Regions from separate parts of the Streptomyces sp. YIM 121038 genome, predicted to be linked through region 3. Evidence: riboswitches for the same ligand, from Rfam matches in the RefSeq annotation. Region 3 holds a riboswitch; each other region holds the start of a gene.
The links. Region 3 has a riboswitch for cobalamin ahead of C9F11_RS40785 ((2Fe-2S) ferredoxin domain-containing protein). Riboswitches for the same ligand answer to the same signal wherever they lie in the genome.
Positions count from the first base shown of each region.

Region 1 (7,738 bases), 760 kb from region 3:
ACACCCTGGAGCACGGGCCGCTGCCCGACCCGTGCGTGGTCCTCATCGTCTCCGGCGGCCACACCTCGCTGCTGCTCGTGCGCGACCTCGCCCGGGACCCCATCACCCACCTGGGCGACACCCTGGACGACGCCGCGGGGGAGTGCTTCGACAAGGTGGCCCGCGTCTTCGGGCTGCCCTACCCGGGCGGTCCCGCCGTCGACCGCGCGGCCCGCGCGGGCTCGCCGGACGCGGTGGCCTTCCCGCGCCCCCTGACCGGGCCGCGCGACGACCCGTACGCCTTCTCGTTCTCCGGTCTGAAGACCGCCGCGGCCCGCTGGGCCGAGAGCCACCGGGGCCGCGAACTGCCGGTCGCCGACGGGGCCGCCGCGCTCCAGGAGGCCATCGCCGACGTCCTGACCCGCAAGGCCGTCGCGGCCTGCGCCGCGCACGGCGTGGGCACCCTCGTGGTCGTCGGCGGCGTCGCCGCCAACTCCCGGGTGCGGGCCCTCGCCGAGGAGCGCTGCCGGGCCGCGGGGATCACCCTGCGCGTCCCGCCGCTGGGCCTGTGCACCGACAACGGCGCGATGATCGCCGCCGTGGGCGACCTCCTGGTGCGCGCGGGCGCCGAGCCCGCGCCCCTCGGCGTGTCCATCGACCCCTCGGCGCCGCTGGAGTACGCCGCGCTGCACCCCGTCGCCCGGGTCGCGAGGGCCGCCTGATGGCCGCCGTCGTGCACCGCCTCGCGGGCCCCGACTTGCTCGCCCACCGCGAGGGCATCCGCACGGTCTACGCCGCCGCCTTCGCCGAGCCGCCCTGGCACGCGGAGCCCGCCGCGGCCGACGCCTATCTGACGCGCCTCGCGGCCGACACCGCCCGGCCCGGCTTCGCGGGCGCCGTCGCCCTCGACGGCGAGCGGGTGCTCGGCTTCGCCACGGCCTGGACGTCGAGCACCCCGCTGCCCGACGCCCGCTCCTACCCGCGCGTCACCGCCGCGCTCGGCGCCGAGCGCACCGCCGCCTGGCTGTGCGGCGGCCTGGAGGTCGACGAACTCGCCGTCACACCCGGCGCGCACGGGCGCGGACTCGGCCGTACGCTCCTCGAAGCGGTCACGCGCGACGCGCCCGACGCCCGCTGCTGGCTGCTCACGTCCGTGCGGGCCGACGCCACCGTCCGCTTCTACGGGCGGCTCGGCTGGCGGCAGGTCACCCACCCCGCCCCCGACGGCCACGGCATCGCCGTCTTCCTCGGCCCCGACCACCCGGCGCGCACCGCCGCCGCACCGCCCCTGTAACCCCCGAGCCCCCGCCCGGAGCACGCCTTGCGCACCGCCGACATCCGCACCCGCTTCCTCGACTTCTTCGCCGAGCGCGGCCACACCGTGGTGCCCAGCGCCCCGCTGCCCACGCCCGACCCGACGCTCCTGTTCGTCAACGCGGGCATGGTGCCGTTCAAGCCGTATCTGACCGGTGCGGCCGCGCCGCCGTGGCCGCGCGCCACCAGCGTGCAGAAGTGCGTGCGCACCCTCGACATCGAGGAGGTGGGCAAGACCACCCGGCACGGCTCGTTCTTCCAGATGAACGGCAACTTCTCCTTCGGCGACTACTTCAAGGAGGAGGCCATCACCTTCGCCTGGGAGCTGAGCACCCGCTCCGTCGCCGACGGCGGCTACGGCCTCGACCCGGCGCGGATCTGGGTGACCGTGCACCACTCCGACACCGAGTCGCGCGGGCTGTGGCGGCGCGTCGCGGACCTGCCCGACGAGCGGATCGTGGTCCGCGGCGACGAGGACAACTTCTGGTCCATGGGCGTGCCGGGACCGTGCGGCCCCTGCTCGGAGCTGTACTACGACCGGGGCCCCGCGCTCGGCCGCGCGGGTGGCCCCGCCGTCGACGAGGACCGGTACATGGAGTTCTGGAACCTCGTCTTCATGCAGTACGAGCGCGGCGAGGGCACCGGCAAGACCGGCTACCCCGTCCTCGGCGAACTCCCGCGCCGCGCCATCGACACCGGCATGGGCCTGGAGCGCATGGCCACCCTGCTCCAGGGCGTGGACAACCTCTACGAGATCGACGAGACCCGCCCCGTCCTCGACCGCGCCGCCGAGCTCACCGGGGTCCGCTACGGCGCCGACGCCACCGACGACGTCCGCCTGCGCGTCGTCGCCGACCACGTCCGCACCGCCCTGATGCTGCTCGCCGACGGCACCGCGCCCGGCAACGAGGGCCGCGGCTACGTGCTGCGCCGCATCCTGCGCCGCGCCGTGCGCTCCCTGCGCCAGCTCGGGTACGGCGACCCGGCCCTCGCCGACCTCCTCGCCGTCGCCCGCGACCGGATGGCACCGAGCCACCCCGAGGTCGCCGACTCCTTCGCGCGCGTCGCCGACCAGGCCCAGGGCGAGGAGGACGCCTTCCGCGCCACCCTCAAGCAGGGCACCACCGTCCTGGACACCGCGGTCACCCGGGTCAAGGCCGACGGCGGGCGCCAACTGCCCGGCGCCCAGGCCTTCCTGCTGCACGACACCTACGGCTTCCCCATCGACCTCACCCTGGAGATGGCCGCGGAGCAGGGCGTCGAGGTCGACCGCGACGGCTTCACGGCGCTCATGAGCGAGCAGCGCGAGCGGGCCCGCGCCGACGCCCGCGCCCGCAAGTCCGGCTCCGCCCCCGACACCTCGGCCCTGCGCGCCGCCCTCGACGCGCACGGGCCCACCGACTGGCGCGCCTGGGACACCCTGGCGACGGACTCCCGCGTCCTCGCGCTGCTGGGCCCCGCGGGCCCCGTACCGGTCGCCCGGGACGGCGAGATCGTCACCGCCGTCCTCGACCGCACCCCGTTCTACGCCGAGTCCGGTGGCCAGGACAGCGACGCCGGACGGCTCACCGGGGCCTCACTGGAGGCCGAGGTGCTCGACGTGCAGCGGCCGCTGCCCGGCCTGGTGGCCCATCAGATCCGCGTCATGGCGGGGGAGGTGGCCGTCGGCGACGCCGTGCACGCGGCCGTCGACCCCGAGTGGCGCCTCGGTGCGCGCCAGGCCCACTCGGGCACCCACGTGCTGCACGCCGCCCTGCGCGAGGTCCTCGGCCCGACCGCCCTGCAGTCCGGCTCCTCCAACCGCCCGGGCCAGCTGCGCCTGGACTTCCCCTGGCGCGGCGGCCTCTCCGCCACCGTCCGCAGCGAGGTCGAGGAGGCCGCCAACCGCGCGCTCCGCCGCGACCTGCCCGTCGGCGTGCGCTGGATGACGCTGCCCGAGGCCAAGGAGCTCGGCGCGCTCGCCCTGTTCGACGAGACGTACGGCGAGCAGGTCCGGGTGGTCGAGATCGGCGGCGCCTGGTCGCGCGAGCTGTGCGGCGGCACCCACGTCGAGCACGCCGCGCAGATCGGCGTCATCGCGCTGACCGCCGAGTCGTCGGTGGGCGCGGGCCTGCGGCGCCTGGAGGCCGCGGTCGGCATCGAGGGCTTCGGCTACCTCGCGCGCGAGCGCGACCTCGTCGCCGAGATCGCCGAGCAGCTCCAGGCGCCGCGCGCCGAACTCCCCGACCGCGTCGCCGCGTTGCTCGGCCGGCTCAAGGCCGCCGACCGGGAGAACGAGCGCCTGCGGCAGGCGGCCCGTGCCGCGCGCGCCGCCGAACTCGCCGGGCGGGCCGTCGAGGTGGCGGGCGCGTACGTGGCCACCGCGACGGCGGAGGGTGACGCGGGCGCCGCGCGGGCCCTGGCCCTCGAAGTGCGCGGACGGCTGCGCCCCGAGCGGCCGGGCGTGGCCGCCGTGACCCTCTCCGGCGACAAGCCGGTGCTCGCCGTCGCGGTGAACGAGGCGGCGCGGGCGGCGGGCCTGTCCGCGTCCGCCCTGGTCAAGCGGCTGCTCGGCGGTCGCGGTGGCGGCTCCGACGAGGTGGCGCAGGGCGGTGGGACGGACCGGGGCGCGCTCGCGGCCGCGGTGGCCGGACTCCCCGGCGTCGTGCGCGAGGAGCTCGGCGCCTGAGCGCGGCGCGACCAGCCGCGGCGGCCGTCGTTCGTCCGAGGCCCGTGGTGGCTGGTCGCGCAGGTCCCCGCGCCCCTTCGGGGGCGTGAGGGGTGCGGTAGGGGTGGGCCTCCATGGACTTACTAGGACGTCCAAGTATATCGTCGTGACCAAGGCCCGCGGTGCAGGGAAGCCGGTGTGAATCCGGCACGGTCCCGCCACTGTGACCGGGGAGCGCGTCCCCATGAAGGACCAACGCCACTGACGGAGAAGTCCGCCGGGAAGGCGAGGAGGCGCGTGCTGATCCGGGAGTCAGGATACCGGCCGCGGGGTGTTCCGTGTTGTCCACGAGGATGGAGCAGACACGCATGGCCCCGGTGCGCACCCGCGACCCTGGAGATCCGGACCTGCGAGCGGTGATCCCCGCTGCCTGAAGGCTGTTCGGCGTGCCCTGTGGCGGTACGCGGCCCAGCCCTGCCATCCCCGGACCGCACCTGACGAGAGAAGCAGGTCCCCCATGGTCCGTGAACTGACCCATTTCATCGGCGGCGAGCACACCCCGGGAACATCGGGAACGCACGCCGACGTGTACGACCCCAACACCGGTGCCGTCCAGGCACGCGTACCGCTCGCGCACCGCGCCGACACCGAGGCGGCGATCGCGAACGCCGCGAAGGCGCAGCCCGCCTGGGGCGAGTGGAACCCGCAGCGCCGCGCCCGCGTCCTGCTGCGGTTCCTCCAGCTCGTCGAGGACGAACGCGACGCCCTCGCACGCCTGTTGTCGTCCGAGCACGGCAAGACCGTCGCCGACGCGCACGGCGACCTCCAGCGCGGCCTGGAGGTCGTGGAGTTCGCCGCGGGCATCCCGCACCTGCTCAAGGGCGAGTTCACCGACAACGCCGGGACCGGCATCGACGTGCACTCGCTGCGCCGCCCCCTCGGCGTCGTCGCCGGGATCACGCCCTTCAACTTCCCCGCGATGATCCCGCTCTGGAAGGCCGCGCCCGCGCTCGCCTGCGGCAACGCCTTCGTCCTCAAGCCGTCCGAGCGCGCCCCGTCCGTCCCGCTGCGCCTGGCCGAGCTGTTCCTCGAAGCGGGCCTGCCGCCGGGCGTCCTGAACGTCGTCAACGGCGGCAAGGAGTCCGTCGACACGCTCCTGGAGGACCCGCGCGTCAAAGCGCTCGGCTTCGTCGGCTCCACGCCGATCGCCGCGCACGTGTACGCCACCGCCGCCGCGCACGGCAAGCGCGCCCAGTGCTTCGGCGGCGCCAAGAACCACATGATCGTGATGCCGGACGCCGACCTCGACAGGGCCGTCGACGCGCTCGTCGGCGCGGGCTACGGCTCCGCGGGCGAGCGCTGCATGGCGATCTCCGTGGCCGTCCCGGTCGGCGAGGCCACCGCCGACGCCCTGGTGGCCCGCCTCAAGGAGCGCGTCGGGGCCCTGCGCGTCGGCCGTTCCGACGACCCCGAGGCCGACTTCGGCCCCCTGGTCGCCCGTGACGCCGTCGAGCGCGTGCGCTCCTACGTCGACCTCGGCGTCCAGGAGGGCGCCGAACTCGTCGTCGACGGCCGTGACTTCACCCTGCCCGGCCACGAGGGCGGCTTCTTCGCGGGCGCCTCGCTCTTCGACCGCGTCACCCCGGACATGCGGATCTACCAGGAGGAGATCTTCGGCCCCGTCCTGTCCGTCGTCCGGGCCGCCGACTACGAAGAGGCGCTGCGGCTGCCCACCGAGCACCCCTACGGCAACGGCGTCGCGCTCTTCACCCGCGACGGCGACACCGCCCGCGACTTCACCCGGCGCGTGGACACCGGCATGGTCGGCGTCAACGTCCCCATCCCGGTCCCCGTCGCCTACCACACCTTCGGCGGCTGGAAGCGCTCCGGATTCGGCGACCTCAACCAGCACGGCCCCGACGCCATCCGCTTCTACACCCGCACCAAGACCGTCACCTCGCGCTGGCCCTCCGGGGCGAAGGAAGGCGCGAGCTTCACGATCCCGACGATGGCGTGAGCGCCCCGATGACCGCCACGACCACCACCCTGCTCGGCGAGGACCAGCTCGCCCTCGTCGAGACCACCCTCGACTTCGCCGAGGAACATCTCGCCCCGCACGCCCTCGCCTGGGACCAGGACAAGCACTTCCCGGTCGACGTGCTGCGCAAGGCCGCGGACCTCGGGCTCGGCGGCGTCTACGTCGACGAGGCCGCGGGCGGCTCCGGCCTGACCCGCTCCGACGGCGTCCTCGTCTTCGAGGCCCTCGCCTCCGGCTGCCCCTCCGTCGCGGGCTATCTGTCCATCCACAACATGGTCGCCTGGATGATCGACCACTACGGCGACCGCGCCCAGCGCGCCCGCTGGCTGGGGCCGCTCACCTCCATGGACCGGCTCGGCAGCTACTGCCTCACCGAGCCGGGGGCCGGTTCGGACGCCGCCGCGCTGAGCACCCGCGCCGAGCGCGACGGCGACGCGTACGTCCTCACCGGCGTCAAGCAGTTCATCTCCGGCGCGGGCGCCGCGCACGTGTACGTGGTGATGGCCCGCACCGGCGGCGGCGGACCCGACGGCGTGTCCGCGTTCGTCGTCGAACGCGACGACCCCGGCCTGTCCTTCGGCGCGAACGAGAAGAAGATGGGCTGGAACGCGCAGCCCACCCGGCAGGTCCTCCTCGACGGCGTGCGCGTCCCCGCCGACCGGCTGCTCGGCGGCGAGGGCAACGGCTTCCGCATCGCCATGAACGCCCTGAACGGCGGCCGCCTCGGCATCGCCGCCTGCTCCCTCGGCGGCGCCCGCAGCGCCCTCGACCGCAGCCTCGTCCACCTCGCGGACCGGGAGGCGTTCGGCGCCCCGCTGCTCGACGCCCAGGCGCTGCGCTTCGAGCTCGCCGACATGGCGACCGAGCTGGCGGCGGCCCGCGCCCTGGTCCGGCAGGCCGCGCAGGCCCTCGACCAGGGCGACCCGCAGGCACCGCAGCTGTGCGCCATGGCCAAGCGGTTCGCCACCGACACCGGCCACTCCGTCGCCGACCGCGCCCTCCAACTCCACGGCGGCTACGGCTATCTGACGGAGTACGGCATCGAGAAGCTGGTCCGCGACCTGCGCGTGCACCGCATCCTGGAAGGAACCAACGAGATCATGCGTCTGATCGTGGCCCGCGGCCTCACGGGGGCGCTGCGATGACCGACGACCCCGTCCTGATCCGCACCGAGGGACGCGCCGGCCACCTCACCCTCAACCGGCCGCGCGCCCTGAACGCCCTGACCCACGCCATGGTCCGCGCCGTCGACGCGGCGCTGACCGCCTGGGCGGCGGACCCGGCCGTCCAGACCGTCGTCCTCACCGGCGCGGGCGACCGCGGCCTGTGCGCGGGCGGCGACATCCGGCAGATCCACGAGGACGCGCGCACCGGCGGCGGGGCGTCCGCGGACTTCTGGCGCGACGAGTACCGCCTGAACGCCCGCATCGCCCGCTACCCCAAGCCCTACGTCGCCGTGATGGACGGCATCGTGATGGGCGGCGGCGTCGGCATCGCCGCCCACGGCAGCGTCCGCGTCGTCACCGAGCGCTCCCGGATCGCGATGCCGGAGACCGGCATCGGCTTCGTGCCCGACGTCGGCGGCACCTATCTGCTCGGCCTCGCGCCCGGCGAACTCGGCACCCACCTGGCCCTCACCGGCGAGCCCGTGGGCGCGCGGGACGCCCTCCTGTGCGGCCTCGCCGACCACTTCGTCCCTTCGGCCGACCTGCCGCGGCTCGTCGCGGACCTCGCCACCCAGCCGGTGCGCGACGTCCTCG
Region 1 is NZ_CP030771.1:8,880,424-8,888,161, forward strand. Features, by position in the region: gene tsaD (tRNA (adenosine(37)-N6)-threonylcarbamoyltransferase complex transferase subunit TsaD) at 1-701, shown strand, start outside; gene C9F11_RS36980 (GNAT family N-acetyltransferase) at 701-1,273, shown strand; gene alaS (alanine--tRNA ligase) at 1,301-3,961, shown strand; cobalamin riboswitch at 4,097-4,284, shown strand; gene C9F11_RS36990 (CoA-acylating methylmalonate-semialdehyde dehydrogenase) at 4,458-5,957, shown strand; gene C9F11_RS36995 (acyl-CoA dehydrogenase family protein) at 5,966-7,123, shown strand; gene C9F11_RS37000 (enoyl-CoA hydratase/isomerase family protein) at 7,120-7,738, shown strand, end outside.
Region 1: another riboswitch for cobalamin. It lies ahead of C9F11_RS36990 (CoA-acylating methylmalonate-semialdehyde dehydrogenase); the one in region 3 lies ahead of C9F11_RS40785 ((2Fe-2S) ferredoxin domain-containing protein).

Region 2 (7,738 bases), 1.0 Mb from region 3:
ATCTCGGCGAGGACGACGGCGAGGAGCACCGGCATCGTCAGGAGGAAGACGAGGGGCGCGTCGGCGGTGTGCGCGACTCCCTCGGGCCGGGGCGCGGCGAACAGCGGCCAGAAGAACATGGCGAGCCCCGCGAGGCTCGCGAGGGTGAGCACGGTGGCGGTGCGCGCGCCGAGGGGCAGCACGGGCACGCGGAGGCGCCGGGCGCCGCGCATATGACGGCCCGTCAGGGACGGTCTCCCGGCGCTCATACGGCCTCCAGAGCGGTCCGTACCTGCTCCACCGTCAGCCACTCCTGCGGGCTCAGCACCTTGGCGACCTGCGGTGCGAACGCGGGTGAGGAGACGACCACGTCGGCCGTCGGGCCGTCGGCGACGATCTCGCCCTCGGCCATGACGACGACGCGGTCGGCGGCGCGCGCGGTGAACTCCACGTCGTGCGTGGCGACCACGACCGCGCGCCCCTCGGCGGCGAGGCGCCGGATGACGCCGGTGAAGGCCTCCTTGGCGTGGTAGTCGAGGCCGCGCGTCGGCTCGTCGAGGAGGACGACGCCGGGGGCGGCGGCGAGCTGGACGGCGAGGACGAGGGCGAGTTGCTGTCCCTCGGACAGGTCGCGCGGGTGCCGGTCGCCCGGGATGCCGGGCGCGAGCGCGTCGAGCAGCGCCCGGCAGGTGCCGTCGGCGGCGTCCGACTCCCGGTCGGCCTGGGCGCACTCGGCGTCCACGGTGTGCAGATAGAGCAGGTCGCTCGCGGTCTGCGGGACGAGCCCGACGAGTGCGCGGGCCTTGCGGGCCGCGACCTTCCCCGGGTCGGCGCCGGCCACGTCGACCGTCCCCGAGCGGCGGGGCCCCGAGCCCTGGAGCGCCCACAGGAGCGAGGACTTGCCGGAGCCGTTGCGGCCCATGAGGGCGGTGACCTCGCCGCCCGCCAGGTCCAGGTCCAGCTCGCGGACGGCGACGGTGTCGGCGTACGCGACGGTGACCCGCCGTGCGGCCAGGGCGGGTTCGCCCCGGGTCGCGGGGGCGGTGGCCGGGGTGTGCCCGGTGAGCCGGGTGCGCAGCGCGGCGGCCCTGCGGCGCGCGTCGCGCACCGACAGCGGCAGCGGCTCCCACCCGGCGAGCCGCCCCAGGCGCACGACGGGCGGCGCGACGTCGCTGTCGCGCATCAGCTCCGCCGGGTCGCCCTCGCGGACCCGGCCGTCGCGGGTCAGGTGCACGAGCCGGTCGGCGTACTGGAGCACGCGTTCCACGCGGTGCTCCGCGACCAGGACGGTGGTGCCGAGGTCGTGGACGAGCCGGGTGACGGCGGCGAGCACGTCCTCGGCGGCGGTGGGGTCGAGCGCGGACGTCGGTTCGTCCAGGACCAGGACCTTGGGGTGCGCGGTGAGGACGGAGCCGATGGCGACGCGCTGCTGCTGCCCGCCGGAGAGGGTGCGCAGCGCGCGCCGGCGCAGCTCGGCGATGCCGAGCAGGTCGAGGGTCTCCTCGACGCGCTTGCGCATGACGGCGGCGGGGACGGCCAGCTGCTCCATGCCGTACGCCAGTTCCTCCTCGACGGTGTCGGTCACGAAGGAGGCGAGCGGGTCCTGTCCGACCACGCCCACGACGTGCGCGAACTCCTGCGGCGGCGCCTCGGCCGTGGAGCGGCCGCCGACGCTGACGCGGCCCTGGAGGTGGCCGCCGGTGAAGTGCGGCACGAGCCCGTTGACGGCACCGAGCAGGGTCGACTTGCCGACTCCGGTCCGCCCGGTGACCAGGCACAGCTCGCCCTCGCCGATGGTCAGGTCGACGTCGCGCAGGGCAGGCTCGGGAGCACCCGCGTAGGTGAGGGTGACGTGCTCGAAGCGGATCACGCGGCGGCCTCCCCCGGTCGGGGCGCGGCGCGCGGCGGTGCGGGCGCGAGCCGGGCGGGCAGCACTCCGGCCAGGGCGGCGAGCGCGGGAAGCGCGGTCACCTCGGGCCAGGCGAGCGGCGAGAGCGAGGGGTAGAGGGAGGCCGCGTCCGTGCGGGAGACGACGTACATCAGCACGCCCGCGGCGAGCCCGGACGCGGCCACGGTCCACTCGGCGCCGTGCCACGGGTCGGGCCGGTACGTGCTGCGCGTGACGCGGCGCCCGCCGAGCACGAACCCGGCCACGGCCAGGGCGAGTCCGGCGAGCAGCAGCGGCGTGCCGAGGTAGGGCGGCGTGCTCGCGCCCAGCGCGCCGTACAGGCCGCCGCACACGCCGAGCAGCCCGGCGATGACCAGCGCGCCGGTGAGCAGCCGGGTGCGCGGGTCGGCGCGCCCGGTGCGGCCGTAGCCGTGCGAGGCCATCGCCGCGGCGAGGGCCAGGGAGCGGTTCATGGCGTCCTCCAGGACGGGGACGACGATGCCGCGCAGCGCGCCGATGCCGCGGTAGCCCTTCTTGACCGTGGAGCCGCGCAGCAGCCGGGCCCTGCGCACCCGCTGCACGCTCTCGACCAGCTGCGGCGCCACGGTGAGCGTGACGACGACGGAGGTGCCGATCTCGTGGAGCGCGCCGGGCAGCGCCTTGAGCATCCGCTTCGGGTTGGCGAGGGCGTTGGCCGCGCCGACGCACACCACCATGGTGGCGAGCCGCAGCCCGTCGTACAGGCCGCCGAGCAGCTGCTCGGCGGCCACGGGTCCGAACAGGCGGATTCCGGCGGCCCATTGGGGCAGCGGCACCTCCGGCAGCGTGACGAGGACGGTGTCGCCCTGGCCGCCGCCGAAGACGATCCGGAAGCCGACGCGCATCACGACGATGAACGCGCCGAGGCTCAGGTACATCCGGAACGCGAGCGCCCACGGCGCGTCGTCGCGCCGCTGGGCGACCACGAAGCCGACCGCGGCCAGGATCAGGACGAGCAGCACCGGGTTGGCGGTGCGGCTCGCCGCGGCGGCCATGCCGAGCGCCCACAGCCACCAGGCACCCGGGTGGACCGACCGGGCGAGACGGGTCACGGCGCACCGCCCGAGGCGCGTCCGCGACGGCGCCGGGCCGTCACTCCCCCGGCGACGGCGAGCGCCACGGCGGCGGCCGCGGCGACGACCGTGCCGGTGGGCACCCCCTCGTCCTTGCTCGCCGACACGGTCCGGGTGTCCTCGCCGCCGGTCCAGTCGGCGGCCTCGCTCGGCTCCGGCGCGGGGCCGGAGCCGGAGCCGGCGGGCGGGGACGGCTCGGTGCGCTTCTTCTCGCCGGAGTCCTTGCCCTTCCGGGCGTCCTCGCCCTTCTTGCCCTTGGCGTCCCGCGCGCCGTCCTTCTCGTTCTTGTGCCCGGGCGGCTTCGCCAGGCCGCCGCCGTCGGCGGGCGGCCGGGCTCCGTTGCCACCACCGGGGCCGGGGCCTCCTCCGGCGGGCGGCTGCACCTGGTCCGGGAGGTCGGGTGTGGTGCCGCGGTCGGGCGCTGCGGGGCCCCGCCCGCCGCCTGTGTGCCCACCTCCGGTGTGCCCGTCGCTGCCCGCTCCCCCGCCGCCACCGCCGCCGGGGGCGGCGGGGCGCCGGGGTGCCACGCGCGGCGCGGGGGCCTCGCCCTGGTCCCGGCCGAAGGAGAACGACCAGCCTTCGAAGCTGCCCTTCGGCGGGGTGCGGTAGGTGGCTCCGTACTGGCTGTAGGTCCAGCGGCCGCCGTTGGAGGCGTGCCAGTACGACCAGTAGGCCTTGGCGGGCGGGGTGTCGACGCAGGGCTCGCGGTCGGCGCCCGGCTTGCCCTCCAGGCGGCAGACGAAGGACTCGCCCCAGCGGTTGGTGCCGGTGACCCGGATGCCCGCGTCCTTGAGCGCGGCGAGGCCGGTCCGCTGGGAGCCGACGGCGCACCGCACGAGGGTGGTCCCGCCGAGTTCCCGGAAGTCCACGACGACGGTGACGCCTTCGCCCGCCTTGCAGAAGCCTCCGTGGCCGCGCCCGGTGTCCACGGCGGCGGCGGGCGTCGCCGGGCCGGGGCCGACGCCGAGTACGGCCGACGCGAGCAACAGCCCGAGCGCGGCGGCGGACGCGCGGATCGCACCGGCCATGCGGATCGCACCGGCCATGTCGAGGGGCCCTTCGGTTGGGGTCGCACGAGGACCCCGCGCCACGGCCGCCGGTGCCGCACGAAAAACCCCTACGCGCGTTCCAGGAAGGAAGCGGCAGGGGGCCGTAGAACCGGTGACGGGCTCTGGGCTCCACGCTGCAGACCATGACAGTGAGAAGCAGTGCACGTGCCACGCTGGGCAGCCCGACTCGCGGTCACGCCGAGGCGTGCCGCACACGGTTGCAGGTCAGTGCCGGAGTCTCACCGGCTTTCCCCAGTCGCGTACGCATTCAGTTGTCCGTGTGCCCGCAGCCGCACGTTTCCGCCACAGCCGGAGCACAGGCATCGTAGGCCCGCCGCCACCGGCCGCGCCAGGGCGGTGAGTTGTGACGCCCGCCACCGAATGGCCTGATCCTTACGGACGATGACATTCCCTCATCGATCACTCGAACGGCCCATGCGGAAACGATCCGCCAGGTGAGACCCCCCGCGTTCGGGCCTCCGGCGCGGGGCGCGGCGGCGATCCTCGGGGCCGACGACCGGGGTCCGGCGGCCGCTCGCGCGGCCGGTCCGGCCCCCTTCTTCCGGCCCTTTCCGGCCCTTTCCTCTTGAGGAGTCCTCTGGTGCGTATCCGTCGCAAGGTGATCGGCGCCCTCGGTTCGGCCGCTCTCGCGCTGACGTCGTTCGGGGTGGTGACCGTCTCCGCGAGCCCGGCGGCCGCCGATCCGTGCGGCTTCTACGAGACGAGTTCCGACGCCTACTACCAGCACTGCACGTCGGACGGCTCCCGTGTGGTGATCAAGGTGAGGGTCGCCCTGGCCCCGGACTACGAGCGGTGCGTCGCGCCCGGCAGGACCTGGCTGGGCTCCGCCGACAAGATCCAGGGCGCTCACTACGTGGGCCGTACCTGCTGACACCGGTCACCGGCGGGGCGCTCACAGGGGGGCGCCCCGCCCGGCCCCGCGGGCGTCAGCCCCAGAACGCCCGGGCCACCGCCGCGCCGGTGACCGCGGCGCCGAGCCCCGCCGCCACACTGGCCGCCGCGTTGGCCGCGGCCAGGAAGCGCGCGCCGGTCTCGGCCAGGCGCAGCGTCTCGTACGAGAAGGTGGAGTACGTGGTCAGCGCCCCGCACAGGCCGGTGCCGACGAGCAGGTGGGCGGAGTTCGGGGCGGCGCCGTAGGTGACGGCGCCGGTGAGGACGCCCAGGACCAGACAGCCCACGACGTTGACCGTGAAGGTGCCCCAGGGGAAGACGGAGTCGTGGCGGCCCTGGACGGCCCGGTCCGTCAGATAGCGCAGGGGCGCGCCGACGGCGGCCCCGGTGAGCACGAGCACCCAGTTCATCGTGGCCTCCCGGAGAGCACGCGGCGGGTCGTCGTCGCGGCCGTCCACACCGCCACGAGCGCCACCGCCGGGGTGGCGGCCAGATAGGCGAGCGCGATCCGGGCGTGGCCGTCCCCGAGCAGCCGCTGGACGTCGACGGCGTACGTGGAGAACGTGGTGAAGCCGCCGAGGACGCCCGTGCCGAAGAAGGGCCGCACCAGGCGGTGGGCGCTCCACGCCTCCGTGACCAGGACCAGGAACACGCCGATCACCGCGCAGCCGAGCGCGTTCACCACCAGCGTGGTCCAGGGGAAGGCGGCCGCCGCGGTGGGCCACAGCAGTCCCGCGCCGTAGCGGGCCGCCGCGCCCGCCGCGCCGCCCGCCGCCACCGCGGCGAGCACGGGTGCCTGGCCGGGTGCCGGTCCCGCGGGCCCGGCGGGCGCCGGGACGTCGATGTCCGGGTCGATGGGTTCGGGCTCGGCGGTCCGGTCGCGCGGTGCTGTCATCCGGTCGTACGTCTCCCACTCGTGCGCCGCCCGGGAGTGTGCGGGCGCGTGTCCTCACAAGCAGGGGCCGTCGGCGGCGTCGTCACCGCGGTTGGGGTACGGCGGGCCCCACCGCCGTACGGCCGTTCCCCGCGTACGCGGCGGCCGTGCCGCCCAGGATAGTCGGCACCGGGCGGACCGGCCGGAAGGGGGCCGTGGGCGTGCCGGGCCGGTCAGCGCCGCAGCTTGACCCGCGAGAGCGCCGCCACGCCGAGCGCGGCGAGGCCGATCTGGATGAGCCACTCGGTCCAGTCGACGCCCTTGGTGTCGGCGACGTCCAGGCCCGAGGCGATGGCGGTGCCGATGAGCGCCGCGACGATGCCGACGACGATGGTCCACAGGACGCCGATGCGCTGCCGCCCGGGGACGACGAGCCGCCCCAGGATCCCGATGACGGCGCCGATCACGATCGCACTGATGAGCCCTGAGATCTCCATAGCTCCGCTTTCCCTCGGCTGAAGTCCGTTTCGTGTCCCCGGGTTCCCTGGAACGCGCCCGGCAGTCGTGGCGGCGTTCGGGGCCGGGCTCCGCGGTGGACGTTTCCGCTCCCGTTGTCAGGGCACCCGCGAACATGCGGGTCCGGCTGGTCGCGGAGTGGGGCAGGGGCGCGGGCCGTACGGCGGACGGCCTCCTGACGGAAGCCCGTGGGGGCCGCGGGGTCTTGTCGGGGCCGCGGGCCTTGTCGGGGCCTTGGGCGGGGGCCCGTACCCCGCGCCCAAGGTTCCTCACTCCCCGTGGCTTCCCAGCCGGGGCTGCGAGTCCCCCGGCGGGCCACCGGCAAACCCGGATCCGCCGGTCCACCGCCCACCGACCATCCACCGCGAAACGAGGGGCACCATGGCCACAGTGGAAACGGCGATCCTTGTGCTCGACAGCGGCGAGCCGGAGCAACTGGCCGAGTTCTACGCCGGTCTCCTGGGCGAGGACGTGACGTACAACCCCCAGGCCGACCGGTTCGAGACCACCGGGGCGTCCGGTACGCGCCTGGGCTTCCGGCGCGACACCGGCTTCGCGCCGCCCAGCTGGCCGCGGCCCGACGACGCCCACCAGACCCATCTGGAACTGCTCGTCGCCGAGGGCGAGATGGACGCGGCGGAGCGCGCGGCCATCACGGGCGGTGCCCGGCCGGTGGACACCCAGCGCGACGGCGTGCGCGAGGTGCGGCTCTACTCCGACCCGGCCGGGCACACGTTCGCGCTGCGCACCCGCTGACGCGCTCCGGGTACGCGGCGCGTTCCCGGGTACCCGGCGCGCATGACGACGCACACCGCACCGATCGCACTGGCCGCTCCGGGCGGCTCCCCGCTCGCGGCCTCGCCGTCCGCGAGCGCCTTCCTGGCCTTCGGGCTCGGCCTGCTCATCGTCGTGGCGCTGACGTGGGCGGTCTGGCTCGGCATCCGGGTGCGCAGGAGGGAGCCGGACCGGCCGCGTCCCGAGGAGCAGCCCCGGTTGCCGGACGACGGTCCGGTCCGCGAGGTCCGGGAGCGGCGCGAGCCCGATGAGGTCCCGCAGGACGGCGGCCGTCTGACGCCCCACCAGCTCAGCGGCGGGGGCACGGTCGGCAGCAAACCGAGCGACGACCAGGAGCCCGGGCGCTGGACCCCCGGTTCGAGCGGCGCCTTCGGCAGCGGCGGCCCCGGCCGGACATAGGGGCGGCGGCCCGGGGCGCCGTGGGGCCGCCGAGCGGGGCGCGGCGCGGAGCGGCGCCCGGCTGCAACCTCCTCGCAACCTCCGGCGGTGTTGACTGGCCCGGCCGGGCCACCGCGGCCCGGTGACCCGCGACCCGGAGGAGGCCGACCGGCCATGGCCGACACCCCGCGCGTGGAGCTGACCCCCGCAGCCGCCGATCTGCTGCGGCGGCTGC
Region 2 is NZ_CP030771.1:8,628,148-8,635,885, reverse strand. Features, by position in the region: gene C9F11_RS36075 (ECF transporter S component) at 1-212, opposite strand, end outside; gene C9F11_RS36070 (ABC transporter ATP-binding protein) at 245-1,849, opposite strand; gene C9F11_RS36065 (CbiQ family ECF transporter T component) at 1,846-2,958, opposite strand; gene C9F11_RS36060 (hypothetical protein) at 2,955-4,025, opposite strand; cobalamin riboswitch at 4,187-4,331, opposite strand; gene C9F11_RS36055 (DUF6355 family natural product biosynthesis protein) at 4,630-4,920, shown strand; gene crcB (fluoride efflux transporter CrcB) at 4,976-5,350, opposite strand; gene C9F11_RS36045 (CrcB family protein) at 5,347-5,835, opposite strand; gene C9F11_RS36040 (GlsB/YeaQ/YmgE family stress response membrane protein) at 6,048-6,311, opposite strand; gene C9F11_RS36035 (VOC family protein) at 6,712-7,086, shown strand; gene C9F11_RS36030 (DUF6479 family protein) at 7,129-7,524, shown strand; gene C9F11_RS36025 (DUF779 domain-containing protein) at 7,678-7,738, shown strand, end outside.
Region 2: another riboswitch for cobalamin. It lies ahead of C9F11_RS36060 (hypothetical protein); the one in region 3 lies ahead of C9F11_RS40785 ((2Fe-2S) ferredoxin domain-containing protein).

Region 3 (7,738 bases):
TCGGGCCCGGCCGAGCGGAAGTAGTCCACGGCGCGGTCGCTGAACAGCTTCATCCCCACGAGGCGGACGTAGGCGTCGGTCAGCTCGCGGCGCACGTGCGGGAAGGCGGTGACCGGACGGCCGTACAGGATGCGGTTCTGCGCGTGCGTGACGGCCTCGTACATCGCGTGCTCGCAGATGCCGATCGCGCCGGTGCAGAGGTTGAACTTGCCGACGTTGACGGTGTTGAGCGCGGCGTCGAAGGCGGCACGGCCGGTGTGCAGGACGTCCTCGGCCGCGACCGGGTAGTCGTCGAGCCGGAACTCGCTCACGTACTTCGAGGAGTCCACGACGTTCTTCACCAGGTGGTACGCCGCGTGGCGGCTGTCGGCGGCGAAGAAGACGTACGCCTCCGGGCCCTCCATGTCGGTGCGGCGGCCGAAGACGGAGACGAGGCCCGCGGCGTTGCCGTTGCCGATGTAGTACTTGGAGCCGCTGGCGCGGAAGCCGCCGTTCCCGTCGGGCTCCAGGAGCATGTCGGTGGAGTAGATGTCGGCGCCGTGGGTCTTCTCGGACAGGCCGAAGGCGAACACCTCGCCCTGCGCGAGGAGTTCGGCCGCGCGGGCGCGGGCGGCGGCGTTGTCGCTCTGCCAGACCGGGCCGAGGCCGAGGATGGTGACCTGCCACGCGTACCAGTAGTCGAGGCCGTAGAAGCCGAAGATCTCGTTGAGGGCGGCGATCCGGGCGGTGTCCCAGCGCTTGTCGCCCTCGCCCTCGCCCGCGGCGGACGCCGGGGTGAGGAAGGTCGCGAACAGGCCCTCCTTGGCGGAGAACTCCAGGAAGTCCGCGAGCCAGGCGCGGGAGCGGTAGTCCTCGATGAGCCGGCGCTTGCCGCGCGCCTCGAACCAGTCGACGGTCGCCCGCAGCAGCCTGCGGGTCTCGGGGTCGAAGTGGGTCGGGTCGTAGGTGTGGGGGTTGAACAGCAGCGCGTCGGCCATGGCCAGTCGCCTTTCCGGCTCGGGGTCGGGGAGGTCGGGGAAGGGGGCGGGAGAGCTGTGGGGGCGTCAGCGCCGGGCGCCGAGCCGTTCGAGGGTGGCGATCACGTCGTCGAGCCAGGTGAGCGTCATCTGTTCGTACGCGATGCCGCCGCGCAGCACGACGTGCTGGAGCTCCTGCCCGTCGTCGAGCACGGCGGGCGCCTCGGGCCCGGTGAAGTCGCGCCGCTCCCCCGCGCGGTAGTGAGCGAGCCGGTCGGCGTGCGCCTCGCGGTACCGCCGCACCTCGCGGATCAGCGCGGCCGGGTCGTCGAAGGCCGCGCCGCGGATCTTCACGGCGAGCTCGTGCCGGACGCTCTCGGGCTCGATCGGCTCGTGCAGCCAGCCCGAGAGCGCGGCGCGGCCGAGGGCCGCGACGGAGTACTCCTTCTTGTCGGGCCTGTCCTGCTGCGCCACCGCGCGGGCCTCGATCCAGGCGTCGCTCTCCATGCGCTTGAGCACGCGGTAGATCTGCTGGTGGGTGGCGGTCCAGAAGTACCCGATGGACCGGTCGAACCGCCGGGCCAGCTCATAGCCGGAGCCCGGCTGCTCCAGCAGGGAGACGAGGATCGCGTGCTCAAGCGCCATGCCCGAATCCTTCTATGCAACTCGTTGCATAGACAAGCGGCGCAGAGCAGGTGAGACACGGCTCACCCGGCCTCGCGGCGTGCCGCGCGGTCGGCGGGCGGGCTACGAGGGGTCGGCGCCCGCGGGCACTTCGTAGATCTTCCCGTCGACGCCCGCCCGGTAGAGCCTGCCCGCCGAGAAGCCGCGGTCGCCCTGGCCGTAGGTGACCTGGGTGGAGAGGTGCAGACCCGACTCCACGGCGCAGAGGCGTCCGTCCTCGACGCGCCAGATCTGGCCCGCGGCGTGCGTGGTGATCAGCGGCCGCCCCTTGCTGTCGAGGGTGAGCCCGTCGGGCAGGGCGAGGACGTCGGACGGGGCCACCGAGACCCAACGCCTCGGGTGGGCCGGGTCGTCGGCCGCGATGCGGTAGAGACCGGGGGCCACGGTGGTCTGGATGACGTACACCTGCGTCCCGTCCGGGGACACGGCGATGCCGTTGGGCTGGGGCACCCGGGCCCAGGCGGGGTCGACCCCGCCGTCCGGCGAGACGCGGCCGATGTTCCGCCCGCCCAAGGTCGTGGTGTACACGGTGCCGTCGGCCGCGAGGGCGACGCCGTCGATGCCGCCGAGTCCGGCGGCGTACGTGCTGACCTCGCCGGTGTCCGGGTCCACCAGGAGGAGCTTCGAGGTGGGCAGCGCGTCGCCGGTGAGCGAGTGCACGAGGTCGTTGCCGGTGCCGACCAGGAGGCGGCCGTCCGCACGCACGACGATTCCGCCGTTGGCCCCCACGTCGCCGGTGAGGGGTACGGGGGTGCGGCCCGGCGCGTCGATCCGGTAGACGCGGCCGGTGAAGTAGGCGGTGGCGAACATCCGCCCGCGCTCGTCCACGACGATCGACTCCACCCAGTCGGGGATGCGCGCCACCTGGACCGGCGTACCCCGCCCCGGGGCGGCACAGGCCGGTGCCGCGGACGCGGGGGCGGGTGCGAGCACACCCGCGGCCGCGGCCAGCAGGGCCATCGACGCGATGCCGCGGCCCGGCCCGCGCAAGACTCCGCGCGGCCTCCGGCTCACCTTCAACGTCATCGGTTCTCCTCCGTCGTCGGGTCGTGTGCCGGGCGAAGTATCGGCTCCGGGAGCGGCGAGCACCACCGTCGGGAGGCGTCGGCTTGGGCACACCGGTGGCGGGCGCGGGCGGCGGCGCACGCCGTAGGGTCGGCGTATGCGCATCGTGTCCCTGCTCCCCGCCGCCACCGACATCGTCGCCGAACTCGGCCTGATGGAGGGGCTCGTCGGGCGCACCCACGAGTGCGACTGGCCACCCCGGGAGGTGGCGGGCGTGCCCGTGGTGACCGGTGCCGATCTGGACCAGGACGCCTTGAGCAGCCGTGAGATCTCCGACGCGGTGGGCGGGTCGGCGCACTCCGGGTCCTCGCTGTACTCCCTCGACACCGAGGCCCTCGCGGCCCTGCGCCCCGATGTGGTCCTCACCCAGGACCTGTGCGACGTCTGCGCGGTGTCGTACGAGCGGGTCAGCCGCACCGTGCGGCTCCTGGACGCGGACACCCGCGTCCTGAGCCTGGAGCCGCGCACCCTCGACGACGTGCTGGACTGTCTGGTCACGGTCGGCTCCGTGCTCGGGGTGCGGGGGCGCGCCGCGTCGCGCCGGGACGGACTGCGGGCCCGTCTCGACCGGGTGCGCGCGCTGACCGCGGGGCGTGCGCGGCCCCGGGTGGTCGCGATCGAGTGGCTGGACCCGCTGTGGCCCGCCGGGCACTGGGTGCCCGAGCAGATCTCCGCCGCCGGGGGCGAGGCGCTCCTCGCCGGGCCCGGGGAGCACACCGGGCCCATGACGTGGGACGCGGTGCGGGCGGCCCGGCCCGACGTGCTGCTCGTGCTGCCCTGCGGCTTTCCGCCCGAGCGGACGCTGCGCGAGACGGACCTGCTCACCCGGCTGCCCGGCTGGTCGGAGCTGCCCGCCGTCCGGTCGGGGCGCGTCTGGGTCCTGGACGGGCCCGCGTACTTCAACCGGCCGGGACCGCGCGTGGTCCGCGGGGCGGAGGTGCTGGCCCACGTCCTGCACGGGGTGGGCGCCGGGGCGGCGGTGACCGCGGGCGAGGCGCGCCCGCTGCCCTGACCTGAACGCGCCGCCCCGGCGCGGTGGTTCAGGACACCGCGCGGCGTCGCGGCGGGGTGAAGGCGTACAGGTCGAGGATCTCCGGCCGCGGAGCGACGCCGGGGCCCCCGGCGCGGACCCAGGCGACGATGTCCTCGGTCGCGTCCGCGTCGTTGACCAGGCCGAGCCACACCGGCCGGGCACCGGCCGCCCGGCCCTCGGCGGAGGGCTGGACCACGATGACGTTGGCCTGGTCGCACACGTCCAGGCAGGCGGAGACGCGTACGGGTGCCTCGGCCCGCAGGCGCGCGGTCTGTGCGGCGTGGTCGACGCCGGTCACCTTCGGAGTGCCGCAGCAGCAGTCCCGGCAGACGACGACCCGGCAGGGCGCCGGGCCGGTGGCCGTGTCGTGACTTCCTGCGGTGCCGGACGACTTCCGGGCCTGTCTTGCGGGCATGCCGCGTCCTGCCTCTCTCCGGGGAGATCCGCCCCGGTGTTGTGCGGAGGAGGCGACCGCGTGAGTCTCCTGGCTTACGGGTCGCTGTCCGTCCCGGCCTTCCCACCCCCTGCGGGGCGGTGGCAGGCCGGGACGCGCTCGCCGATCACAGTGGCGGGACCGCGCCGGATTCACACCGGCTTCCTCGGACCGCCGTCGCCTTGTCGCCCGTCATCATTCCATCCGGCGGCCCCGAGCGGCCCGGGGGTCCCGCTCCGGAACCTCGTCAGCCGCCGCACAAGGTCACCGGCAGGGCCTGGACGCTGTTGCTGACGAAGGACGGCAACGGCACCAACTCCGCGCGCGGCACGGCGAGCTCCATGTCCGGGAACCGCCCGAACAGGCCCGGCAGCGCGATGCCCACCTCCAGCCGGGCCAGGGCCGCGCCGAGGCAGTGGTGCGGGCCGTGACCGAAGGAGAGGTGCCTCGGCCGTGGCCGGGCGGTGTCGAACTCGGCGGCGTCGGGGCCGAATCGGTCGGGATCCCGGCCCGCGGCCGCGTACGAGGCCAGGATGGCCTCGCCGCGCGGGATCACCACGTTCCCGACGGGGATGTCGTCGAGGGCGTAGCGCAGCGGGAAGTGCGCGACGGGCGGGTCCCAGCGCAGGGTCTCCTCCACCACGGCGTCCCACGGCCGTTGCCCGGTGGTGACGGCGGCGCGCTGCTCGGGGTGGGTGAGCAGCGCCGCGGTCGCGTTGGTGATCAGGTTGAGGGTGGTGCCGTGGCCCGCGACGAGGACGAGGATCAGGGTGCCGATCAACTCCGGCTCCGAGAGCCGGTCCCCGTCGTCACGCGCGGCGATCAGCTGGCTGGTCAGGTCCTCCCCCGGCCGCTTCCGCCGGTCGGCGACGAGGTCGGCGAGCAGCGCGTGCAGGCGTTGTTGGGTGGTGAGGGTCTCTTCGGGCGGGGTGACGCTGCTGGTCAGGCTGGCGGAGAGGTTCCGGAAGTCGTCGAAGCGCTCGTGGGGCACGCCGAGCAGGTCGCCGATCACCGCCATGGGCAGCGGATAGGCGAAGTGGCGGCGCAGGTCCACGGGATCGGTGCCGCCCTCGGCGAGGCCGTCGAGGAGGCTCTGGGTGACCGCCTCGACGCGGGGCCGCATCGCGGTGACGCGCCGCGCGGTGAAGGCCTGCGTGACCAGCTCGCGCAGTCGGCGGTGCTCCTCTCCGTCGGCGGTGGTCATGCCGCGGTTGGTGACCATGCCGATCAGCGGCCAGCCCTCCGGCACCTCTCCCGCCCGCAACGCGGACCAGTGCGCCGGGTCCTTCGCCGTACGAGGGTCCGCCAGGAGTTCCTGGAGGAGTTGGTGGCGGGTGAGGACCCAGGCGGGCACTCCACCGGGGAGCCGCACGCGCACGGCGGGGCCGATCGCGCGGAGCCTCCGGTTCTCGCCGTGCAGGTCACCGGCGCTCGCGTCGAGGCGGAAGAGAGGGGGTTGGCTGTCCACGGGTCACCTCTGGCTGGGGTCGACGAGGGATCGATCGCGGAGCGTGTGCGGGGACGGGCGTGGCGTGGCACGGGGCGTGCGCCGTGTGCGCCTCACGCGGTGTGTGCCTCGCAGGGTGTGCGCCTTGTACGGCGTACGCGGACACCGTGCGGGGCGGGCGTACGCGGGGCGGCTACTGGATCGTACGGCGCTGCGCGAGCCCGGTGAAGAGCGCGCGCGACGCCTGGCGACGGTCCGTGGGAGCCCGCCCGGCCTGAGATGTGACGGGTGTTCAGCCTGTCGTGGCCGCGGGGTCGGGCTCGGGCTCAGTCTCCGGCTGCGGCTGCGGCTGCGGCTGGGCGCGGTCGGCCGTGGCGCTGGCGACCGTCATCCGCAGCGGGGGCAGGGACGCGACGAAGGTGCCGAGGGCCAGGACGACGCCGAGCACCCCGGCGCCCGCCGTGTCGAGGACGGCGCCGACGGCCAGCGGCCCGATGCCGGTGCCCAGCGCGCTCGCTCCGCTCAGGGAGGCCACCAGGCGTCCGCTCGGGTCGAGGAGCGCGGCGGCCGCGAGGGTCTGTACCAGGACGGCCAGTTGGCAGGCCTGCCACAGGACGGCCGCGACGATGAAGAGCACCGGGTCGTGGGTGAGCACCAGGGCGGCCATCGACAGGGCCTGTGCCGTGATGAAGGCGGCCAGGGACCGCGTACGGCCGAAGCGGCGGGCGGCGGCGGGGCCGAGCACGGCGCCGACGAGGGCCACGACGCCGGAGACGGCGAGGACCACCGACACGGCCGACGGCGACATGCCGGTGTGTTCGCGGCCGAAGACCGAGGCGTACGCCCAGGCGCCCTGGGTGACGGCCCACAGCAGCGCGATCCCGCCCAGCAGGACCCAGGAGGGGGTGGCCGCGTCGTGCGGCGTGGCGGCCGGGGCGGTCCCCGCCGTGGCTGCCCCGGCCTGCGCGGCCCCGTTCGTGGTCGGCCCGTCGGGAAGGCCGCCCACCAGGGGCCAGGCGAGCAGACAGCACAGCGCCATGACCAGGAAGCCGGTGCCCTCCCCCACGCTGTGGTTGGCCGCGGGCACCGCCATGATCAGCAGGGCGGTCACGGCCACCGTGCCCGCGATGGTGGCCGCGGACGCCTTGTCGGCGTCGTCGGTGGCGGCGATCGCCGCCGTGGCCGCGGCGTAGACCGCGCCGAGTCCGCCGCCGATGACGAGGTTGGCCAGGATCAGGGTCGGCAGGTCGCTCGCCGCGGTCGCCCCGACGAAGCCCGCGAGGCCGACGGCGAGACCGGTGCGGGCCATGCGGACGCGGCCGGGGCGCGCGGCCCGCGCGGCGAGGCGCAGGGTGACGAGCGCGGTGGCCATGAGCTGGGCGGCGCCGACGAGTCCCGCACCGGAGTCCCCAAGGGCGAACCGTGAGGAGAAGTCGTCGACGAAGAGGGGCATCAGGTTCGCCCCGCCGTTGCCGAGGGTGGCTCCGGCGATCAGCGCGACGGCGACGCCGAGGGTCAGGGCGGCCGTGCCGCGCGCCCTCATCGACGCCCCCGCGGGGTGCGGTCGGCCACAGGTGCTCGGCGGGTGGGCGGGAGTGCGACAGCCATGGGATTCCCATCGGTAGGAGGTGCGGAAGGAGTGGGTCCGGCCCCGGAGCCTCGGGGGCGCCGCTCCGGAGTCACGGGTCCGGCCCCGGAGTCACGGGTGCGCCGCCCCGGTGGTCACGGGTGCGCCGGGTGGGCGTCCGTGACCACCGGACGGGGCGGGTGCGGCAGGTGGGGCGGCGGTGAGGGGCGGCGGGTTCAGCCGGTCCAGACGTCCTCGACGTAGCGGCCGGACTCGGTGAGCCCGGTGAGCCAGGCGGCGGCCTCGGCGTCGGACGCGCCGGTGTGCTCGCGGTGGACGGCCAGGAACGCCTCCCGCACGGCGGGGGCCATCCGGCGGCCGTCACCGCAGACGTAGACCCGGCCGCCCGCCTCCAGCACGTCCCAGACCTCGGCGCTCTCCCGGGCGATGCGGTCCTGGACGTAGCGGGCGCCGTCCTCGGGAGCCTGGGAGAAGACGGGCCGCATGCTGACGGCTCCGGCCGTCTCGGCCGTCTCGAACTCCTCGCGGTGCA
Region 3 is NZ_CP030771.1:9,639,174-9,646,911, reverse strand. Features, by position in the region: gene C9F11_RS40805 (acyl-CoA dehydrogenase family protein) at 1-977, opposite strand, end outside; gene C9F11_RS40800 (PadR family transcriptional regulator) at 1,044-1,601, opposite strand; gene C9F11_RS40795 (SMP-30/gluconolactonase/LRE family protein) at 1,704-2,666, opposite strand; gene C9F11_RS40790 (cobalamin-binding protein) at 2,803-3,717, shown strand; gene C9F11_RS40785 ((2Fe-2S) ferredoxin domain-containing protein) at 3,746-4,153, opposite strand; cobalamin riboswitch at 4,216-4,339, opposite strand; gene C9F11_RS40780 (cytochrome P450) at 4,419-5,639, opposite strand; gene C9F11_RS40775 (MFS transporter) at 5,911-7,161, opposite strand; gene C9F11_RS40770 (cytochrome P450) at 7,422-7,738, opposite strand, start outside.

Region 4 (7,738 bases), 3.3 Mb from region 3:
GAAGTCCGGGTAGCGCATCGGGCGGAGCGTCAGCTCGAAGCCCGGGTCGAGCAGGTTCTTCTCGCCCGTCGAGGTGGTGTGCATTTCCGACTGGGACATTACTGGCAGGCCTCGCAGGACTCGGGGTTTTCCAGGGAGCAGGCGATCGCCTCGGGGTCGGTCACCTGCTGGGGGACGGGGGCGGCCGCGGCGGCGGAGCCCCCGGCGGCGCGGGCGATGCGCGTCGCGGGGCGCGAGCGCAGGTAGTACGTGGTCTTGAGGCCCTGCTGCCAGGCGTAGGCGTACATCGAGGAGAGCTTGCCGATGGTCGGCGTCTCCAGGAACAGGTTCAGGGACTGCGACTGGTCGAGGTACGGCGTGCGCGCGGCGGCCATGTCGATCAGGCCGCGCTGCGGGATCTCCCAGGCCGTGCGGTACAGGTTCCGCACGTCGGCGGGCACCCAGGTGAAGCCCTGCACCGAGCCGTTGGACTCGCGCAGCGCCTCACGGGTCTGCGCGTCCCAGACGCCGAGCTTCTTGAGGTCCTGCACCAGGTAGGAGTTCACCTGGAGGAACTCGCCGGACAGCGTCTCGCGCTTGAAGAGGTTGGAGACCTGCGGCTCGATGCACTCGTAGACGCCCGCGATGGACGCGATGGTGGCCGTCGGGGCGATGGCGAGGAGCAGCGAGTTGCGCATGCCGACCTTGCCGATGCGCGCCCGCAGGGCCTCCCAGCGCTCGGGCCAGGCCCGCTCCGTCTCGTAGTGGTCGGGGTGCAGGACACCGCGCGCCGTGCGGGTCTTCTCCCAGGCGGGCAGCGGCCCGTGGCGCTCGGCGAGGTCCGCGGACGCCTCGTACGCGGCGAGCATGATCCGCTCGGCGATCCGGGTGGACAGCGCCTTGGCCTCGGGGGAGTCGAAGGGCAGCCGCAGCTGGAAGAAGACGTCCTGCAGGCCCATGGCGCCGAGGCCCACCGGGCGCCACTTGGCGTTGGAGCGCCCGGCCTGCTCGGTCGGGTAGAAGTTGATGTCCACGACGCGGTCGAGGAACGTCACGGCGGTGCGGACGGTGGCGTCCAGGCGCTCCCAGTCGATGTCCCCGTCGGCCACGAAGGCCCCGAGGTTCACCGAGCCGAGGTTGCACACGGCCGTCTCGCCGTCGTCCGTGACCTCCAGGATCTCCGTGCACAGATTCGAGGAGTGCACGGTGTGGCCGGGCTCGGCGGTCTGGTTGGCGGTGCGGTTGGAGGCGTCCTTGAAGGTCATCCAGCCGTTGCCGGTCTGCGCGAGGGTGCGCATCATGCGGCCGTACAGATCGCGGGCGGGCATGGTCTTCTGCGCCAGGCCCTTGGCCTCGGCCGCGCGGTAGGCCGTGTCGAACTCCTCGCCCCACAGGTCGACGAGCTCGGGCACGTCGGCGGGGGAGAACAGCGACCACTCCTGGTCGGCGGCGACCCGGCGCATGAACTCGTCCGGGATCCAGTGCGCCAGGTTCAGGTTGTGGGTGCGCCGGGCGTCCTCGCCGGTGTTGTCCCGCAGCTCCAGGAACTCCTCGATGTCGGAGTGCCAGGTCTCCAGGTAGACGGCGGCGGCGCCCTTGCGGCGGCCGCCCTGGTTCACGGCGGCGACGGAGGCGTCGAGCGTCTTCAGGAACGGCACGATGCCGTTGGAGTGGCCGTTCGTGCCGCGGATCAGCGAACCGCGCGAGCGGATGCGGGAGTACGACAGGCCGATGCCGCCCGCGTGCTTCGACAGGCGCGCCACCTGGTGGTAGCGGTCGTAGATCGAGTCCAGCTCGTCGAGCGGGGAGTCGAGCAGGTAGCAGCTCGACATCTGCGGGTGGCGGGTGCCGGAGTTGAAGAGCGTCGGCGACGACGGCAGGTAGTCGAGGCGGCTCATCAGGCCGTACAGCGCGGCGACCTCGTCGAGGGCGCGCACGGAGTCGTCCTCGGCGAGACCGGTGGCCACGCGCAGCATGAAGTGCTGCGGCGTCTCGATGACCTTGCGGGTGATCGGGTGGCGCAGCAGGTAGCGGCTGTGCAGCGTGCGCAGGCCGAAGTAGCCGAAGCGGCGGTCGGCGCCGTCGGCCAGCGCGGCCTCCACGAGGGCGTCCAGACGGGTGCCGTGCAGGGCCGCGAAGTCGGCGGTGCGGTCGGCGATCAGGCCCTCGCGGTGGCCGACCGCGACGGACTCGGAGAACGACGTGACGCCCTGCGAGGCGGCCTCCTCGCGGATGCCGACGCTCAGGAGCCGGGCGGCGAGCCGGGAGTACGCGGGGTCCTCGGAGATGAGCCCGGCGGCCGCCTCGGTGGCGAGCTCCCGCAACTCCGCCTCGTCGGCCTTCGCCGAGCGGCCGCGCAGCGCGGCCGCGGCGACGCGTCCGGGGTCGGCGTCGGGAAGGTCGGCGGTGAGGTCGGTCAGGGTGCGCAGCAGGGCGGCGCCGGGCCCGTCGGTGGACGGGGCGGACTGCTCGGCGTGCTGCTGACCGGCTTCGGCCTGCGCTGACGCGGGCTCGGCGGGCGCGATGGTCACGTGGTGCTCTCCCTCGCTCGGCTCTGGGCATCGAGGCAGGCGGAGGCACACGGGCGCGACCGCGCGAGGCGGTACGTACGCCGCGTCCACCAGCCCATGTCCACGAGGCCCGGACGTCTGCACCCGGACCGGGCGGCACGGGTGCGCTGTCGGCAGGTCCTCGGACTTTGTGGGTACGCAAATGCGCACACGTACACCGTTGCGGGACAGTTCCGGACTTCCACCGGATTCCCCTGCGGCGACAGCGAGGACGAGCATACATCTTGTGCCGGGTTTCGGTGGCGCCCCTAGATGTTGTGTCGGAGGTGACCGTTCCCTCACGGGGTGTGGTCGCTCGGGAGCAGGTCGGAGCGTCAACTCGCCAGGGAGAAAGGCCGGACCGGGGGACGGATACCGGGTCCGGAGCGGGGCGCGGAGGGGTTGGGGCGGGGCCCGGCGCGGGGCGTGGAGGGCTGCGGCGGGGCGTGGAGGCCTGGGCCGGGGCCCGGCGCGGCCGGGGGTGCCGGTCGGTCAGCCGCCCGCGCCCGGGGGGTCCTGCGGGGCGCCGTCGCCGTTCGGCGGCAGGTCGCCGCGCTCCGCGGGGCGGCCCGTGTCGCCGCCGTCCGTGGGCAGGCCCTCGGGGTCGGCCGTCTCGGGCAGGGTCGCGTCGAGTTCGCGGTCGTCGGCGCGGTGGGCGGTCTCGGCGGCGGCGCGCAGCACCGCGCGGCTCACCGCGCCGCGGTCGGCGGCGAGCTGGATGCGCAGCCCGTTCTCCGAGCGGACGTACTCGTGCCGGGAGCCCGTGCGGCGGTACCAGCCCTTGCCGTCCTTCTCGCAGCGCGTGGCGGCGGGCGGGACCGTGCGGCAGTTCCCGTCGGTGACGGTGCCCCGGTCGACGGAGAGCGTGAGCTGCGCGCCGCCCTCGTCCCGTACGTAGGTGGACTGGAAGCCGTAGTCGCCGATCACGCCCACCGACTGCCGGGCCAGCTCGAAGCCGTCGGCCTCCGTCACGTAGACGTGCTCCACGACGGTCTGCGCCGCCTCGGCGCGGGCCTTCAGCTCGGCGCGGTCCGGCGGCGCCGCGCTGTCGAGGCTGTCCGAACCGCAGCCGGTGAGGGCGAGGGGGGCGAGGAGCAGGGCCGGGAGGAGGCGGCGGGAACGTCTCATGCGCACATCCTTTCGCATGCGTCCGCCGCCGTGCCCCGCCCGGCCCTGTCGGTCCGTGCCGCCTCGGCTCAGTGGCCCGCCCCCACCTTGGGCAGCTCGACGGCCACGCCCTTGTCACCGGCGTCCGCCGTGTAGTCCTCGGGGGAGGTCTCGTCGACGCCCTCGGGGGCCTTGAACGCCTTCAGGACGAAGGTGAGGACGACCGTCACGACCACGTTCAGGACGAACGCCGTCAGGCCGATGTAGCCGATCTCACCGATGCCGGGGATCTCCTTGGAGGACCCGCCGAAGTGCGCCTGCGTCGGCGAGGCGACGCCGTAGGCGGCCACCGTGCCGTAGATCATGCCGGCCGCCCACCCGGCGAGCAGCGCCCACCGGTGGAACCACCGCGTGAACAGGCCGCCGACGAGCGCGGGCATGGTCTGCAGGATCCAGATGCCGCCCAGGAGCTGGAAGTTGATGGCGACGGTCTTGTCCATGGTGAGCACGAAGGCGAGGGCGCCCACCTTCACCAGGAGCGAGACCAGCTTGGAGACCTTGGTCTCCTGCTCGGGCGTCGCGTCCGGCTTGAGGAAGTCCTTGTAGATGTTGCGCGTGAAGAGGTTCGCGGCCGCGATGGACATGATGGCGGCGGGCACGAGCGCGCCGATGCCGATGGCCGCGAAGGCCACGCCGGTGAACCAGTCGGGGAACATGTCCTCGAACAGCTGCGGAATCGCCAGCTGCCCGTTGTCGACCTTCACCCCGGCCGCGATCGCCATGAACCCGAGCAGCGCGAGCAGGCCCAGCATCAGCGAGTACAGCGGCAGGATGGTGGTGTTGCGGCGGATCACGTCCCGGCTGCGCGAGGACAGCGTCGCGGTGATCGAGTGCGGGTACATGAAGAGCGCGAGCGCCGAGCCGAGCGCCAGGGTCGCGTACGTCCAGGTCCCCGCGTCGCCGGGCACGAGCGCGCCGACGGGCTTGCCGGTCGCCTCGTTGGTCGCCGAGAACTTCTCGCTCGCCGCGTGGAAGACGTCGTCGAACCCGCCGAGTTTGATCGGGATGTAGATGATGGCCACCACGATCACGATGTAGATCAGGGTGTCCTTCACGAACGCGATCAGCGCCGGGGCCCTCAGGCCCGAGGAGTAGGTGTACGCGGCGAGCACGCCGAAGGCGATGAGCAGCGGCAGGTCCTTGACGAACCAGTTGGTGTCGTCGCCGCCGCCGACGCCCATCACGTCCAGGACGGCCTGGATGCCGACGAGTTGGAGCGCGATGTAGGGCATCGTCGCGAGGATGCCGGTGACGGCCACCGCGAGCGAGAGGCCCTTGGAGCCGAAGCGCCCGCGCACGAAGTCGGACGTGGTCACATAGCCGTGCTTGTGCGAGACCGACCAGAGCCGGGGCAGGAAGGTGAAGATCAGCGGATAGACGAGGATGGTGTACGGCACCGCGAAGAACCCGGCGGCGCCCGCCGCGTAGATCGCCGCGGGCACGGCCACGAAGGTGTACGCCGTGTAGAGGTCGCCGCCGAGCAGGAACCACGTCACCCAGGTGCCGAACGACCGGCCGCCGAGACCCCATTCGTCGAGGCTGTCGCTCTCGGCCCGGCGCCAGCGGGCGGCGAGGAAGCCCATGACGGTGACCGCGAGGAAGAAGAAGATGAAGACGGCGAGCGCGACGCCGTTCACGCCGTCGTTCATGACCGCGCACCCCCCTGGCCGCGGGCGGCCTTGCGGGCGCGCATGTCGCGCTGCCACAGCTGATAGGCGATCATCGTGAGCGCGGTCGAGATCAGCACCCACAGCATCTGGTACCAGTAGAAGAACGGGATGCCGATGAAGGCCGGGTCGGCCTTCGCGTAGGAGCTCACCCAGAGCATGGCCACGAAGGGCGCCGCGAGACAGAGGGCGACGACCACACGGACCGGTGTGACCACCGGCTGTCTCACTTCAGGCGCAACCGGCACTTCAGGCACATCTGGCATACCGCGGCTCCGTTCGCTCACTTATCCCGTGTTTAACGTGCGGGAAATCTAAGCGACGGTCTTGGCCTACGGAACCCCTGTCCGTATAACGGACGGGCCACAGAGGGGTCTTCAGCGCCCTCAGCAGCAGCGGAAGCCCTGCCGCGGGTCCGACTCCTGGCGGTCCGTCCGCATACGCTCGAACGCCCTCCGGGTCGGCACGGCCGCGGCCGGATGCTCCTTGCGCACGTGCGCCACGTACCGCTCGTACGCGGACTCGTCCGTCAACTCCCGTACGTACCAGCGGACGGCGCGCAGCGCGCGGCGCAGCGGGCCGGTCACGAGGGGCCCGCCTGCGCGCGTTCGTAGGCCACCAGCTCCGCCTTCTCCTCCTTCGTGGCGACGAGCCCGGCGGGCGCGACGGTCCTCGACTCCACGAACGGCGCCTCGCTCAGGCGCGAGGACAGCGGGTCGCGGACGTGCCGGACGCAGACGCGGGCCGCGTCCACGAGCACGATCACGACGAGGACCGCGAGGGCCGCCGAAAGGACGCCGTCCACCGTGGAGTTGGTGACGACGGTGTGCATGTCGTCCATGGTCTTGGCGGGCGGCAGGACCTTGCCGTCGTCGATGGCGTCCCGGTAGACCGAGCGCTGCTTGAAGAAGCCCACGCGCGGGTCGTTGGAGAACACCTTCTGCCAGCTCGCCGTGAGCGTCACCGTCGCGTCCCAGACCAGGGGGACCCCGGTGATCCAGGCCCACTTGAGCCGTCCGGACTTCACCAGGAGCGTGGTGCACACGGCGAGGGCCACGGCGGCGAGCAGCTGGTTGGCGATGCCGAAGATCGGGAAGAGCTGGTTGATGCCGCCGAGCGGCTCGTGCACGCCGACCCAGAGGAAGTAGCCCCACAGGCCGGTCACGACCGCGCTGGTCAGCACCAGGCCCGGCTTCCAGCTCACGTTCTTGAAGGGTTTATAGACGTTGCCCAGCATGTCCTGGAGCATGAACCGGCCCACGCGCGTGCCCGCGTCGAGCGCGGTGAGGATGAAAAGGGCCTCAAACATGATCGCGAAGTGGTACCAGAACGCCCGCAGCGAGTCCCCGGTGACCTTGGAGAAGATCTCCGAGACGCCGATCGCCAGGGTCGGCGCGCCGCCCGTGCGCGAGAGCAGCGAGCTCTCCTCGACGTTCTCGGCGGCCCGCGCGAGGTCCTCGGGGGAGATGGTGTACCCGAAGTTCGCGACCGCCCGGGACGCCTCCTGGACGGTGTCGCCGACCACGCCCGCGGGCGCGTTCATCGCGAAGTACAGGCCCGGGTCGATGATGCTCGCCGCGACCAGGGCCATGACCGCCACGGACGACTCCATCAGCATGGAGCCGTAGCCGATCATCCGGACCTGGGTCTCCTTCTGGATCATCTTCGGCGTCGTGCCGGAGGAGATCAGGGCGTGGAAGCCGGAGAGCGCGCCGCACGCGATCGTGATGAACACGAACGGGAAGAGCGAGCCCGCGAAGACCGGCCCGTCGCCGCGCGAGGCGAAGTCGGTGACCGGGTCCATCTTCAGCGTCGGCAGGGTGAGGACCACACCGAGCGCGAGCAGCACGATCGTGCCGATCTTCATGAACGTGGACAGGTAGTCGCGCGGCGCGAGCAGCATCCACACCGGCAGGATCGAGGCGATGAAGCCGTACGCCACCAGCCAGATGACCAGCGTCGAGGGGGCGAGCGTGAAGGCCTCCGCCCAGGAGGACTCCGCCACCCAGCGGCCCGCGACCAGCGCGAGCAGCAGCAGGCCGATGCCGATGAACGAGACCTCGCTGACCCGGCCCGGGCGCAGGATCCGCAGGTAGAAGCCCATGAACAGGGCGATCGGGATCGTCATCGCGATCGAGAAGGTGCCCCAGGGCGAGTCGGCGAGGGCGTTCACGATCACGAGCGCGAGCACGCCAAGGAGGATGATCATGATGGCGAAGGTGGCGAGCAGCGCCGCGGCCCCGCCGAACGGGCCGATCTCGTCCCGCGCCATCTGACCGAGGGACTTGCCGTCGCGGCGGGTGGAGAAGAACAGGACCACCATGTCCTGCACGGCCCCCGCGAAGATCACCCCCGCGATGATCCAGATGGTGCCGG
Region 4 is NZ_CP030771.1:6,302,695-6,310,432, forward strand. Features, by position in the region: gene C9F11_RS27145 (ribonucleotide-diphosphate reductase subunit beta) at 1-99, opposite strand, end outside; gene C9F11_RS27150 (ribonucleoside-diphosphate reductase subunit alpha) at 99-2,510, opposite strand; cobalamin riboswitch at 2,644-2,785, opposite strand; gene C9F11_RS27155 (hypothetical protein) at 3,021-3,656, opposite strand; gene C9F11_RS27160 (sodium:solute symporter family protein) at 3,725-5,344, opposite strand; gene C9F11_RS27165 (DUF3311 domain-containing protein) at 5,341-5,610, opposite strand; gene C9F11_RS27170 (YbdD/YjiX family protein) at 5,749-5,949, opposite strand; gene C9F11_RS27175 (carbon starvation CstA family protein) at 5,946-7,738, opposite strand, start outside.
Region 4: another riboswitch for cobalamin. It lies ahead of C9F11_RS27150 (ribonucleoside-diphosphate reductase subunit alpha); the one in region 3 lies ahead of C9F11_RS40785 ((2Fe-2S) ferredoxin domain-containing protein).